Regions from separate parts of the Macrococcus epidermidis genome, predicted to be linked through region 4. Evidence: predicted binding sites of a transcription regulator. Region 4 holds the regulator's gene; each other region holds the start of a gene.
What was found. Region 4 encodes Rex, which represses fermentation and respiration genes when NADH is low (regulators of the CRP and FNR family bind a similar motif). Its sites were predicted from a motif close to TTGTGAAATATTTCACAA; they were not measured.

Region 1 (3,221 bases), 730 kb from region 4:
TCGCTAATAACGCCTCTCATACTTTAGACCTATATTGATTGGAATGAATTGACAAATAGAGGTTGTGGAAGTAGTATTAATGAGTAATGAATTTATCTAAATAGGAGAGATTACGATGACAACAAAAATGATCAATAAATTAATCGCAACTGCAGCTGTTTCTACAGTTTTATTAACAGGAGTAAATGTTGCTAAAGCAGATACAGTAACGACAACTAAAACAACAACAACAACTACTGTAGTGACAACAGTTACAAAAACTGATGAAGTAAAAAGTGGAGCAATCAAAGCAGGTACAACTACGACTACAACTAAAGCGACACCAACAAAAAGTGCTACGAAAGTAACAGAACCTTATTATAACTATAATGGTTATACTTCTCGTAACGCTGATTTCGAATTAGATAAATACTTCGTACAAGCATTAAACTACGGTAACTTTAAATTAAATAATTTATCAGTTACTAAAACACCGACTATTCAATCTAAACCGGTTAAATCTATGGTAAATGATACTGTAGTTTACAAAACTAAAGGTGTAATTACATCTATGAGTTTCCCAGTTAAAAAAGGAGTTATTAAAAAAGCTGATTTCTTAAAAGCACATGCTGCAAATACTTTAATTAGTGATAAAACTTCAAAAAGCAAGAATTCAGTAGCAACTTTCAAAACAAAAGTTGGATCTTACTCAGCAAACTTTGATAAAGCGGGATACTTAACTTCAGTTAAAATCAATCCATCAGTTGTAACTTATACAAAATAATAATAAAGAAATAGGGAGACGAATATTCGTCTCCCTGTTTCTTTATATTTTTATTTATGAACTGCAATATGCTTTGCAGTAGATTTATGCGTTGCGAGAACAGTAACTTTAGCGACAATCGTTGAAATCATCACAGCACTAATGAACCATGTTGCAAAACCAACCATTATACTGAGTGGCCAGTTAGAAGTTGTACTTAACATTCCCCATGTAGCAAGAATTGAACATAGACAACCGGACATACCAAATATTGCACCACGACAAACGTGACTAGCAAGTTCATCACCATATTCAAAACCTGCAATGAGCATTGATAATAAGAAGACAGCAGGAAAAGTAGCGAATATACCGCCAAAGTCTTTCCATGGTATAATACACGACACGAAATAACTGAATGCTACTGTAGAACCACCGATTAAGAATTTAAGCATTAATACTTTTGGTTTCATAGAGAGGACTTCCTTTTACATATTTTTTAATACAAATAATGCGCATGAAATAACGAACCAACACCCGACAGAGAAGGCAGCACCTTTTTTAAATCCATGTTTCGTTACATAGATTGAAGTGAGTGCGACAGTAAAGATACAACTTGTTATGCCCATGATTGCACCGCTGCTTAAATTCATTGAAGCATTAACTAATTCATCGCCGCTATGGTCAACTGATAAAGAAAGAATCGCTGCCAGGAATACAGCAGGCATTGTAGCGATAATACCACCGAGCTTACCACCGACTTTACCTGCGATGATTGAAGCGGCAGTTACTGCAATACCACCAATGATAAAGCGCAACAACAAACCGGTAAATGAAATACCGAACATATAGATCATCTTCTTTTCTAAATTTAACGTGATTTATTTCACATATTAAGATACGCCCATTCTGTGTTGTTGTAAATAGATAGCATTTATATATCATAGGATTGTCACAATTGAATAAAATAGGAACAACCCTCACCTATGAATAAGTGAGGGTTGTCTGTTTAAACTTCTGTATTCTCAACTACAGCGTGTTTATCATTAAATATATTTTTATTGAAGTTTCCTAAGAATTTAGAAGTTAATGTTCCTGAAAGCATACTACCATTTACATTAAGCGCAGTACGTCCCATATCAATTAATGGTTCAACTGTGATTAATACCCCTGCAAGTGCAATTGGTAATCCCATCGATGATAGAACGATGATAGCAGCAAATGTTGCACCACCACCAACACCGGCTACACCGAATGAACTAATCGCTGTGATAATCGCTAATTGAACGATAAATTCAGGTGAAAGTGGATTAATACCAGCAGTTGGTGCAATCATTACTGCAAGCATTGCAGGATAGATACCGGCACAACCGTTTTGACCCATCGTCGCACCAAATGATGCTGACATATTTGCTGTTGCATCATCTACACCTAAAGCGTTTTTTTTGTGCTGCGATATTTAAAGGAATTGTTCCAGCACTAGAACGAGATGTGAAAGCAAATGCTAATGTTGGGAAAACCTTTTTTAAATATTGAATTGGATTTAATCCTGTTAATGTAATGATAAGTAAATGAATGATGAACATTGTTCCTAAAGCAACATAAGATGCTAATACGAATTTACCCAGTTCGACTATACCCGCGAAGTTTGTACTTGCAATCATATTTGCCATTAATGCAAGTACCCCGTAAGGTGTTAAGCGTAAGATGATTGTTACAAGTCGCATTACAACAGCAAATACAGCATCAACCATGTTTGTAAACATAGCAGCATGTTCCGGTTGTTTTCTTCGAACCCCAAGTACTGCAATGCCAACTAAGAATGAGAAGATAACGACAGCGATTGTTGAAGTAGGTCTTGCACCTGTCATATCCATAAATATATTGCTCGGAATAAAATTGACGATACGTTGTGGCATTGTCTTTTGTTCCATCGTATCGTAACGTTCTTGAATTTCAGTACCACGTGTCTTTTCGTCTTGACCAATGCTAATATCTTCTGCGTTTAAATCAAATAATAACGCTGATGCGATACCGATTGTTGCGGCAATTAAAGTTGTAGTAATCAATATTCCGATTACCCAGCTGGCCATCTTACCAAGTTGATCCGTAGTATTTAAATTAATGATAGAACGGATGATAGATACCATTACAAGTGGCACAACAATTAACATTAATAGCTGAACGTAACCACTACCGACAATACTGTACCAATCTAGCGTACCTAAAGTTACTTTAGAATCAGTACCGTAAGCAAATTGAAGTCCGATTCCCAACAAAATCCCTAAAATCATACCTGTGAAGACGCGTTTAGAGAAAGAAATATGTTTCTTGTTCATGAATATAAGTATTCCTATGAGAATACTAAGAATTAAGACATTTAAAAAAATAAACCCGTTATCCATTGGTTTATACCTCCATAAATAGTGAATTTGATTGTACTTTAGGATAACATTGACTGTAATGATAAAACAATAGCATT
Region 2 (3,221 bases), 390 kb from region 4:
CCCTTTGTGTACTAATGTTAATGATTTACGGCCTTGCTCAAGCGCATAGTTTAATGCTGCTCGAACTAAACGTTCAGTTCCCTCTTTAGAAACTGGTTTAATACCAATACCTGAAGTTTCAGGGAAACGAATATTTTTAGCACCCATTTCATTTTGTAGAAATTCAATCACTTTCTTAACTTCGTCAGATCCTTCTTTATACTCAATACCTGCATAAATATCTTCAGTATTTTCACGGAAAATAACCATATCAGTATCTTCAGGACGTTTAACAGGTGAAGGAACACCTTCAAAGTAACGCACTGGACGAAGACATACGAATAAATCTAATTCCTGACGTAATGCTACGTTTAAAGAACGGATACCTCCTCCGATCGGTGTAGTTAATGGACCTTTAATCGCAATTAAGTATTCTTCAATAGTATCTAAAGTTTCTTGTGGTAACCAGTCACCTGTGTTATCGAATGCTTTTTGACCTGCTAAAACTTCTTTCCATTCAATCTTTTTCTCACCATTATATGCTTTTTCTACTGCAGCATCTAATACGCGAACAGCAGCATTCCAAATATCCGGACCTGTTCCGTCACCGATAATAAAAGGTACGATTGGATGATTAGGTACGTTTAAAACACCATTATTATTCGTAATTTTTTCAGCCATTTTTATTTTGCCTCCATTATTAATATTTCTTACTTTAGTTTACCTTATAAATGCATTTTTAATCATTTTATCTTTCTTCAATCGGAACATATTTACGACCAACTTCACCCACGTAAGTTGCACGTGGACGAATAATTCTGTTATCACTATATTGCTCTAAAATATGCGCAATCCAGCCAGAAGTACGAGATACTGCAAAGATTGGTGTAAATAAATCATGTTCAATACCCATTGAGTGATAAACTGTTGCTGAATAGAAATCTACATTCGGTAATAAACCTTTTTCTTCTTTTAGAATATCAGCAATACGTACAGACATATCAAATAATTCTTTTTGACCAGTCTCATCAGTAATTCTTCTAGACATTTCTTTTAAGTATTTAGCACGTGGATCTCCATTTTTGTAGACACGGTGACCAAAGCCCATAATTTTCTCTTTTTTAGCAATCTTATCTGCTACATAACTATCCACATTATCTAATGAACCAATTTCATTCAACATCTTCATAACCTGTTCATTAGCACCACCGTGTAATGGTCCTTTTAATGCGCCAGCTGCAGCGACTACACCAGAATACATATCAGATAATGTAGAAACAGCAACACGTGCAGTAAATGTAGATGCGTTTAATTCATGATCCGCATGAAGAATTAACGCTTTATTGAAACCTTCTTCTTGTACAGCTGTTGGTTCTTCACCAAACAATATATATAAGAAGTTAGCTGCATAACTTAAGTCTTCTTTCGGTTTCACGACTTCTTTACCTTGACGAACACGAGCGAATGCTGCTACAAGTGACGCTACTTTAGCCTGAATACGAATCGCTTTGTTCATATGCGCATCTTCATTAAATTCATCAGCACGTGGATCAAAATGTGCTAAATAAGATAAAGATGTACGCAACCCTGTCATAGGATGTACATGATCTGCTGCATAATCTTCAAAGTGACTGTACATTCTTGGATGCAAAGTCATATTTTCAAATAACTGTTTTCTAAAATCAGCTAATTCTTCCGCATTTGGTAAACGGAAGTTCCATAATAAGAAGACAACTTCTTCAAATTGTGCGTTTTCTGTTAAATCATCTATTTCATATCCTGCATAAGTAAGTTGATCACCAATAATTGAACTTACTTTAGTGTTTGAAGCAACAATACCTTCAAGGCCTTTCACTAATTCTGCCATTTTTGACTCCCCTTTGCACCATAGTTTTTGTTATGCCAAATGTAATGGCTTTCACAACTCAATTATATCTAATGTCCTCACTTTTGTGAATGAATTAGGAACTTAGAAAATTTTTATCTTACGTGATAACTTTTACTTATATTTAAATTTTTATTTTATCATTTAATTAATTCTTAAAAATATTAAGAATATTTTAAAAAATGTTTGTAATTTTCAGATTTTAGTAAGATAATATAGATACTAAAAAGGAAAAGGGGTTTAGTATGGCAAATCATAATCGTAGTATCGAAGAACGAAATGATTTACAACGTTCATTGTCAAATCGACATATTCAACTGATTGCGATTGGGGGCGCAATTGGTACCGGACTATTCTTAGGCGCAGGAAAATCAATCAACCTGGCGGGTCCATCCATCTTATTTACTTATATAATTATCGGACTCTTTTTATTTTTATTTATGAGAGCATTAGGAGAATTATTATTATCTAATACCAACTATCATTCTTTCACAGATATAGCCCGAGACTACTTAGGAGACTTCGCAGGATATATTACCGGCTGGACTTACTGGTTCTGTTGGGTCGTAACTGGAATGGCGGAAGTTACAGCGATTGCTAAGTATGTACAGTTCTGGTGGCCCGACTTTCCGACATGGTTATCATCACTTTTATGTATTCTTGTGTTAATGTTCTTAAACTTATTAACTGCTAAATTATTTGGTGAATTAGAATTCTGGTTTGCATTGATTAAAGTTATTACAATTATTGCATTAATCATTACAGGGATCGTACTTATTGTCATCGGTTTTAAAACAAACTTTGGCGTAGCAACGATTACAAACCTTTGGTCACATGGTGGATTCTTCCCAAATGGGACAAACGGATTCTTATTAAGCTTCCAGATGGCAATATTTAGTTTTGTAGGGATTGAGTTAATCGGTGTAACAGCTGGTGAAGCACAAGACCCTGAAAAAACTTTGCCAAGAGCAATTAACAGTGTACCGATGCGTATCGTATTGTTCTATATCGGTTCATTGATCATCATTATGAGTGTCACGCCTTGGGATAAAATCGATCCAAACGAAAGTCCATTCGTTAAATTCTTCGGATTAATCGGAATTGGATTTGCAGCAAGCTTAATCAACTTTGTTGTAATTACTTCTGCGGCATCGTCTTGTAACAGTGGTATATTCTCTAACAGCCGTATGTTATTTGGTTTAAGTAAGAATTATTCAAAAGGAAACGATAGTTTCTTCCAACGTACGAATAAAGCAGGTGTACCTGCCAACGCAGTAGTATTCTCTAGCGTGTTGTTATTATTATCTGTATTACTGAATTACTTTATGCCAAATGCAAACGCAGTATTTACATTAGT
Region 3 (3,221 bases), 1.2 Mb from region 4:
TGCGACGAGTATTTTACGTGCTCGTCGCCAAATTAAAAACTTAAGCCAAGTTGAAATGTCTAAACTTGCTGAGCAGGCATTAAATAGTTCAACACAAGAAGAAGTAATCTCTTTAGTAGATGCTTATCTATAATTCAACAAAATAAAGAAGAAGCTGAAATCATTTCAGCTTCTTCTTTATTTGATATAGATTTTTGTTATTTGAGGTTTAGCGAAAAACCTGATTGGCAGATGTGTACTACCAAGACCACGGGAAACATGAAGATACATGCTATGTTTTTTATATTTCAAATTAAATAAACCTTTTAAATATTTTCTTCCTAATGATGGTTTAATTGGTGCACCAAGCATAGGAATGAAAATTTGTCCCCCGTGACTATGGCCAGATAATTGGAGGTCAACATTGAATTTCTTTACAAAATCTGCATAATCTGGTTCGTGTACTAAAGTAATAGTGTAGTCATTGGGATGATTTCTGTTTCGTATTGCCTGTTCGATATTTCCGGAAGCATTAAGTATATCATCAGTACCACATATATATATTTCTTCGCCATCATAATTAATATATTTACCAAAGTTATTCAGCACTGTTATATGACTATTAGTCAATACTGTTTCTAAATCATGTGTTAAGTGTGTACGCTGATCATGATTACCATAAGAAAAGTACACGCCTAAAGGGGCTTTAATTGTTTTTAGTAATGGTATATAATCAATAGGATTTTCTTTAAACACTTCTAAATTATCAAATAAATCTCCGGTAATCATGACGATATCAGGTTGTAGTTTATTGATTATTTTAATGTGTTCTATTAAATCATGATAATTATACTGAAAGCCGACGTGTAAATCTGAGATATGTACAATTGATAGCGGTCGAGCATGGTGTAATCTCAAGCCTTTAATAGTTATATTATCTACATCAACATTTTTGGGATTGGAATGGAATAATGGTACTAAACTTTTTCCGAAGCGGTCTATCATGCTATACATTAATAACTTAATCATTTTTAGTCTCCATATACTTTTCAATGGCTTCGATATCTGGTGTATAGAATAATTTTTCATCTATTTTTATAAGTGGGGTACTCAAAGCATCGTAATCAATCATCTCTATTTTATATGCCATATTTTTGATATTTTTTTCTTTAAATTGAAGTGAAGATTGTCTGAAGTAGTTTTTAATAAATTCGCATGGTGGACAATTATCTTGTGTGTATATTTCAATATTCATATCATTACCTCTTTTACTACTTTTTAATAACTATAAATACTATAGCGATTTCAGACAGAATTATCAATATTAATGGTATTATGGTCAAATGTAATTTAAATCGTTCGAAGATGATCACATATTTGTCACAAAACTGTTAGGCGTTTCTCTTTATATTCCTTATAAGGTGTATTAAACTTAAAGAAATGTGAGTACAATCACAAAAGGAGGATATACATGGATGGTGTTGTGTTAAGTCGTTTATTAACAGCGATGACGTTAGGTTTTCATATTATTTTTGCCACAATAGGTGTTGGAATGCCACTGATGATAATGATTGCGGAAGGGTTAGGCATAAAATATAATAATCCGAAATATACGGCAATGGCAAGACGTTTTGCAAAAACATTTACAATCACAGTAGCTGTAGGTGTTGTTACAGGAACGATTATCGGTTTACAGCTGTCATTATTATGGCCATCTTTTATGCAGTTGGGTGGTCAGGTTATAGCATTACCACTCTTTATGGAAACATTTGCATTCTTTTTTGAGGCAATTTTCTTAAGTATATATTTATATACATGGGATCGCTTTAAAAATAAATGGACACATTGGTTACTTAATATACCAATTATTATCGGTTCAACATTAAGCGCATTATTTATCACAAGTGTAAATTCATTTATGAATACACCGGAAGGATTCAAAGTAAAAAATGGAGTGCTAGTAGATATTGATCCAATTCAAGCAATGTTAAATAGCTCATTTTTAGTGCGTTCTTTCCATGTTGTAACAACAGGTGGAATGACAATAGCTTTTTGTATCGCAAGTGTAGCAGCCGTAAAATTATTACGTAATAAATTTCCAGAAGATAAAGATTATCACATGAAATCTTTAAAAATGGCGATGATTGTAGGGTTGATTTTTAGTTTATTGACGATATTAGCGGGTGATTTATCAGCGAAGTTCCTGCACAATGAACAACCGGAAAAATTAGCGGCAATGGAATGGCATTTTGAAAGTGATAAAAATGCTGACTTAGTCTTATTTGGTGTTCTTGATGAAAAAACACAGGAAGTAAAAGGCGCAATAAAAATACCTGGTATGTTAAGTTTTCTTGCTGATAACAGTTTTGATACGACTGTTAAAGGATTAGATGAAATACCTAAAGATGAACAACCCCCTTTGATCATTCATTATTTCTTCGATCTTATGGTGTTCTTCGGTATGTTTAGTTTTGCTGTCAGTGTACTATATGTAATATTAAATAAAGTTAAAAATAAGTTAGCAACGCATAATTTCATGCTATATCTCATTGCTTTAACTGGACCTCTGTGCATGTTAGCTATTGAATTTGGATGGTTCCTAGCTGAGATGGGACGTCAACCATGGTTATTACGAGGTTATATGAAAGTTGCTGAAGGTGCTACGCATGCAGATGGTGTGAGCCTTGTGCTTGTTGCTTTTGGATTACTTTATCTTGTTTTAGGTTTTTCATGTAGCTACGTATTACTCCGTATGTATAAAGATAAGCCGGCACAATTTGATGTAGAGCAATTTGCCAAAGGGGGTGCCAAATAATGGATTATCAACATATTGGTATTTTAGTATTATGGACTTTTCTATTTGGTTACGTTATTTTAGGAGCTATTGATTTCGGTGCCGGTTTCTTTATTTTATATGCGAAACTTACATCACAGGAAAATGAATTAAAAGACGTTATATCAAGATATTTGAATCCTGTATGGGAAGTTACGAATGTATTTTTAGTGTTCTTCTTCGTAGGTATTGTAGGATTTTTCCCTGATACAGCTTATTATTTCGGTTCAACTTTGTTGCTGCCTGTAAGTATAGCGCTAATACTGCTTACAATACGTGGATCATTTTATGCATTTGAAACGTATGGGAAAGACTCTAAACTTGCATGGGTAGCCTTATATGGTATTTCAGGATTACTGATTCCTGCAGCTTTTTCAACAGTATTAACCATATCAGAAGGTGGCTTTAT
Region 4 (3,221 bases):
ATCGTTCTTCTTCTTTTTCGATAAAATATGAATAGTCGCCGAGGAATAGCTTTCCACCCTTATCTGTCATCTGGAATATCTTTGTCGCTATTTTATTGATGAAATAACGATCATGGCTGACAAATAACAAGGTTCCCGGATAATGGATAAGTGCATCCTCCAGCACTTCTTTTGCATCGATATCGAGGTGGTTAGTCGGCTCATCAAGAATTAACACATTGTTTTCTTCAAGACTAAGTTTAGCAAGTTGTAATCTCGCTTTTTCTCCACCTGATAAGTCATTGATAATCTTTTTAACATCATCCTGAACGAATAGAAAGCGTCCCAGTACAGTACGAATATCTTTTTCAGGCATCGTTGGATAGTACTGCCATAATTCTTCTAGTACAGTATTATTTGAAGAAAATTCTGCTTGCTTTTGATCGTAATATCCGATTGAAAGATTAGCACCATACTTAATGTCACCGTGTAGTGCAGTTAACTGTTTGGCGATGGTTTTAATAAGCGTTGTTTTACCGATACCGTTTGGCCCAATAAATGCGACAGCATCCTGTTTTTTTATATCTAAGTTTAAATGTTCAGCAAGTGGCGTATCATAGCCGATAGCAAGGTCATCGATACGTAATACGTCATTTCCTGTTTCTTTCTGAATATTAAATCTTAAATTCATAGAATGATCGTCTTGTTTCGGAATATCAATCTTTGTCATCTTCTCAAGTACTTTACGACGTGATTTCGCCATACCACTCGTTGACGCACGTGTAATATTTTTTTGGACAAAGGTTTCCAAACGTTTAATCTCGGCCTGTTGTCGCTCATACTGTGCCTGCATCTTTTCGTAAAATTGATTACGTTGTTCAATGAATTTTGAATAGTTACCTATATATTTCTGAACTTGTCCTAATGCAACATCGTATACTGTATTAACAACTTTATCTAAAAAGTAACGGTCGTGTGAAATAATTACGATGGCACCATCATACGTCGTTAAATAATTTTCGAGCCAGGCAGTTGTATCCATGTCGAGATGGTTAGTAGGCTCATCGAGAAGTAGTAAGTCAGGATTATGAAGTAGCATTTCAGCAAGAGCAAGACGTGTCTTTTGTCCACCTGAAAATGTATCGATTTTCTGGTCAAAGTCTTCAGGTTTGAAGTTGAGACCTGTGAGCACTGTCTTTATTTTTGTTTCATAAAGATAGCCATCCTGAGCTTCAAATTGTTGCTGTAATTTCTCATAACTCGTTAATTTTTCCTGATATGCATCCGTGTGTGCATTATGACTTTCTTCGCTTAAATACAAAGCGATTTTGTCTAATTCCTGCTGCATTTTTTCCAGATGAAGGAACGGCTTTTTCATCGCTTCGTAGACGGTTCCTTCTGCATTCAAAGTCATTTGCTGAGTAAGATAGCCTAGTCTGATATTTTTAGCCATTGAAAGATTACCAGTATCGTAATCTTCAGTACCAGCTAGAATCTTCATTAAAGTGGTTTTACCAGCACCATTTCTTCCGACAATAGCGATACGGTCGTTAGATTTAACTTCGAATTTCACATTCGAAAATATATTTTCACCTGAGTAGGATTTAGTTAAATTGCTTGCTTGTAATAATATCAAGTTATTTCACCTCACTTTCATTGTACATGAAGGACGATGAGGTGGGAATGTTTTAATCAGTTTTGTGAAATTTCACATAGTCAATTAATATGTTAAGTGTTATAATCAAAAGTGATGTGAAATCTATCACAAATTTACTTGAAACAGGTGAGTAGGATGTCAAAGGACGAAATAAAGATTCCTAAAGCCACACTAAAGAGACTTCCTTTATATTATCGTTTTGTGAATACGTTATATAATTCAAATGTGGAAAGAGTCAGTAGTAAGGAGCTAAGTGAAGGCTTACAAATTGATTCGGCAACAATACGAAGAGATTTTTCTTATTTTGGTGAGCTAGGAAAAAAAGGATATGGCTACAACGTTAACTTTTTATTAAACTTTTTTAAGACAACTTTGCAGCAGGACATGATTACAAAAGTTGCAATTATCGGAGTAGGGAATCTGGGAACTGCACTTGTTAATTATAATTTCTCGATCAATGATCGCATGAAGATTACAGCAGCCTTTGATACAAGCTCAACTTCTATCGGAAAGACGATTGGGAAGATTACTGTCGAAGATATGAAGGATTTCGAAAAAATTGTTGAAGAGACAGGCATTCAAGTTGTAATATTAACAGTACCAGGTGCGGTTGCACAAGACGTGGCAAATAGAGTGACAAAAGCACAAATAAAAGGTATATTAAACTTTACACCAGAACGTTTAACAGTACCAAATGGGGTGCACGTGCATCACATCGATTTAGGTGTTGAATTACAGTCGCTAATATTCTTTATGAAAAATCATTAGGGGGTAAAATAGATGTTATTTGTAAATACAGTTGGTATGATATCACCTGCAATTGCTATTTTCTTAGGGATTATCGCGTTAATTATTTTCGGACCTAAGAAATTACCAGAATTCGGTCGTGCGATGGGTACATCTTTAAAAGAATTTAAAGATGCAACAGATGGTATTATGAAAGATCATGACAAAGATAATAAAGACGTAAAATAATTTAGAAATTCAAAACGGCGACAGTGTTTGCCGTTTTTTTATGAGGAGGTCCATTCCTTTGATGAATAAAGATGATTTAACCGTTGTTGAGCATTTGGATGAATTGCGTAAACGCATTATGGTCGTGCTCTATTGTTTAGTAGCTGGGACGGCAGTAGGATTTTACTTTGGTAAACCTGTTACTAAATTCTTAACAAAAGATGATGTTCCTAAAGGTATTGAGTTGCATTATTTTAAAGTTAGTGATCCGTTAACGATTTATATTACAGTGATTATGATTATTGCATTGATCATTATATCTCCAGTCATTTTATATCAGTTATGGGCATTTATCTCTCCGGGATTACATCCAAAAGAACGCCGTGCAACATTATCATACATTCCAATCAGTTTAATTTTATTTCTAGCAGGACTTAGTTTTAGTTATTTTTATGTATTTCCTTATTTGATTCAGTTCACGATTGGACTTGCGAGTGAGATGGGTGTTAATCAGATGATCGGTGTTAGGGAGTATTTCAATGAAATGCTGAGATTTACGATTCCATTCGGATTCTTGTTCCAGTTACCGATACTGTTGTTGTTTTTAACAAGACTTGGTATTGTAACACCG

Region 1: a site for Rex is predicted at 1,614-1,631, ahead of KFV12_RS02100 (DUF3147 family protein). Genes of this name have one in related genera too.
Region 2: a site for Rex is predicted at 1,886-1,903, ahead of KFV12_RS09215 (citrate synthase). Genes of this name have one in related genera too.
Region 3: a site for Rex is predicted at 1,420-1,437, ahead of KFV12_RS05040 (cytochrome ubiquinol oxidase subunit I). Genes of this name have one in related genera too.

Annotation. Positions count from the first base shown of each region.
Region 1 covers NZ_CP073819.1:382,590-385,810, forward strand. Annotated here, with positions in the region: gene KFV12_RS02085 (ABC transporter ATP-binding protein) at 1-7, shown strand, start outside; gene isaB (immunodominant staphylococcal antigen IsaB family protein) at 116-763, shown strand; gene KFV12_RS02095 (DUF3147 family protein) at 814-1,212, opposite strand; gene KFV12_RS02100 (DUF3147 family protein) at 1,228-1,587, opposite strand; partial or broken gene KFV12_RS02105 (L-cystine transporter) at 1,749-3,144, opposite strand.
Region 2 covers NZ_CP073819.1:1,740,249-1,743,469, forward strand. Annotated here, with positions in the region: gene icd (NADP-dependent isocitrate dehydrogenase) at 1-666, opposite strand, end outside; gene KFV12_RS09215 (citrate synthase) at 728-1,846, opposite strand; gene KFV12_RS09220 (amino acid permease) at 2,110-3,221, shown strand, end outside.
Region 3 covers NZ_CP073819.1:949,030-952,250, forward strand. Annotated here, with positions in the region: gene ptsP (phosphoenolpyruvate--protein phosphotransferase) at 1-133, shown strand, start outside; gene KFV12_RS05030 (metallophosphoesterase) at 178-1,008, opposite strand; gene KFV12_RS05035 (glutaredoxin domain-containing protein) at 1,001-1,234, opposite strand; gene KFV12_RS05040 (cytochrome ubiquinol oxidase subunit I) at 1,451-2,794, shown strand; gene KFV12_RS05045 (cytochrome d ubiquinol oxidase subunit II) at 2,794-3,221, shown strand, end outside.
Region 4 covers NZ_CP073819.1:2,134,822-2,138,042, reverse strand. Annotated here, with positions in the region: gene KFV12_RS11430 (ABC-F family ATP-binding cassette domain-containing protein) at 1-1,615, opposite strand, end outside; gene KFV12_RS11425 (redox-sensing transcriptional repressor Rex) at 1,772-2,404, shown strand; gene tatA (twin-arginine translocase TatA/TatE family subunit) at 2,417-2,611, shown strand; gene tatC (twin-arginine translocase subunit TatC) at 2,673-3,221, shown strand, end outside.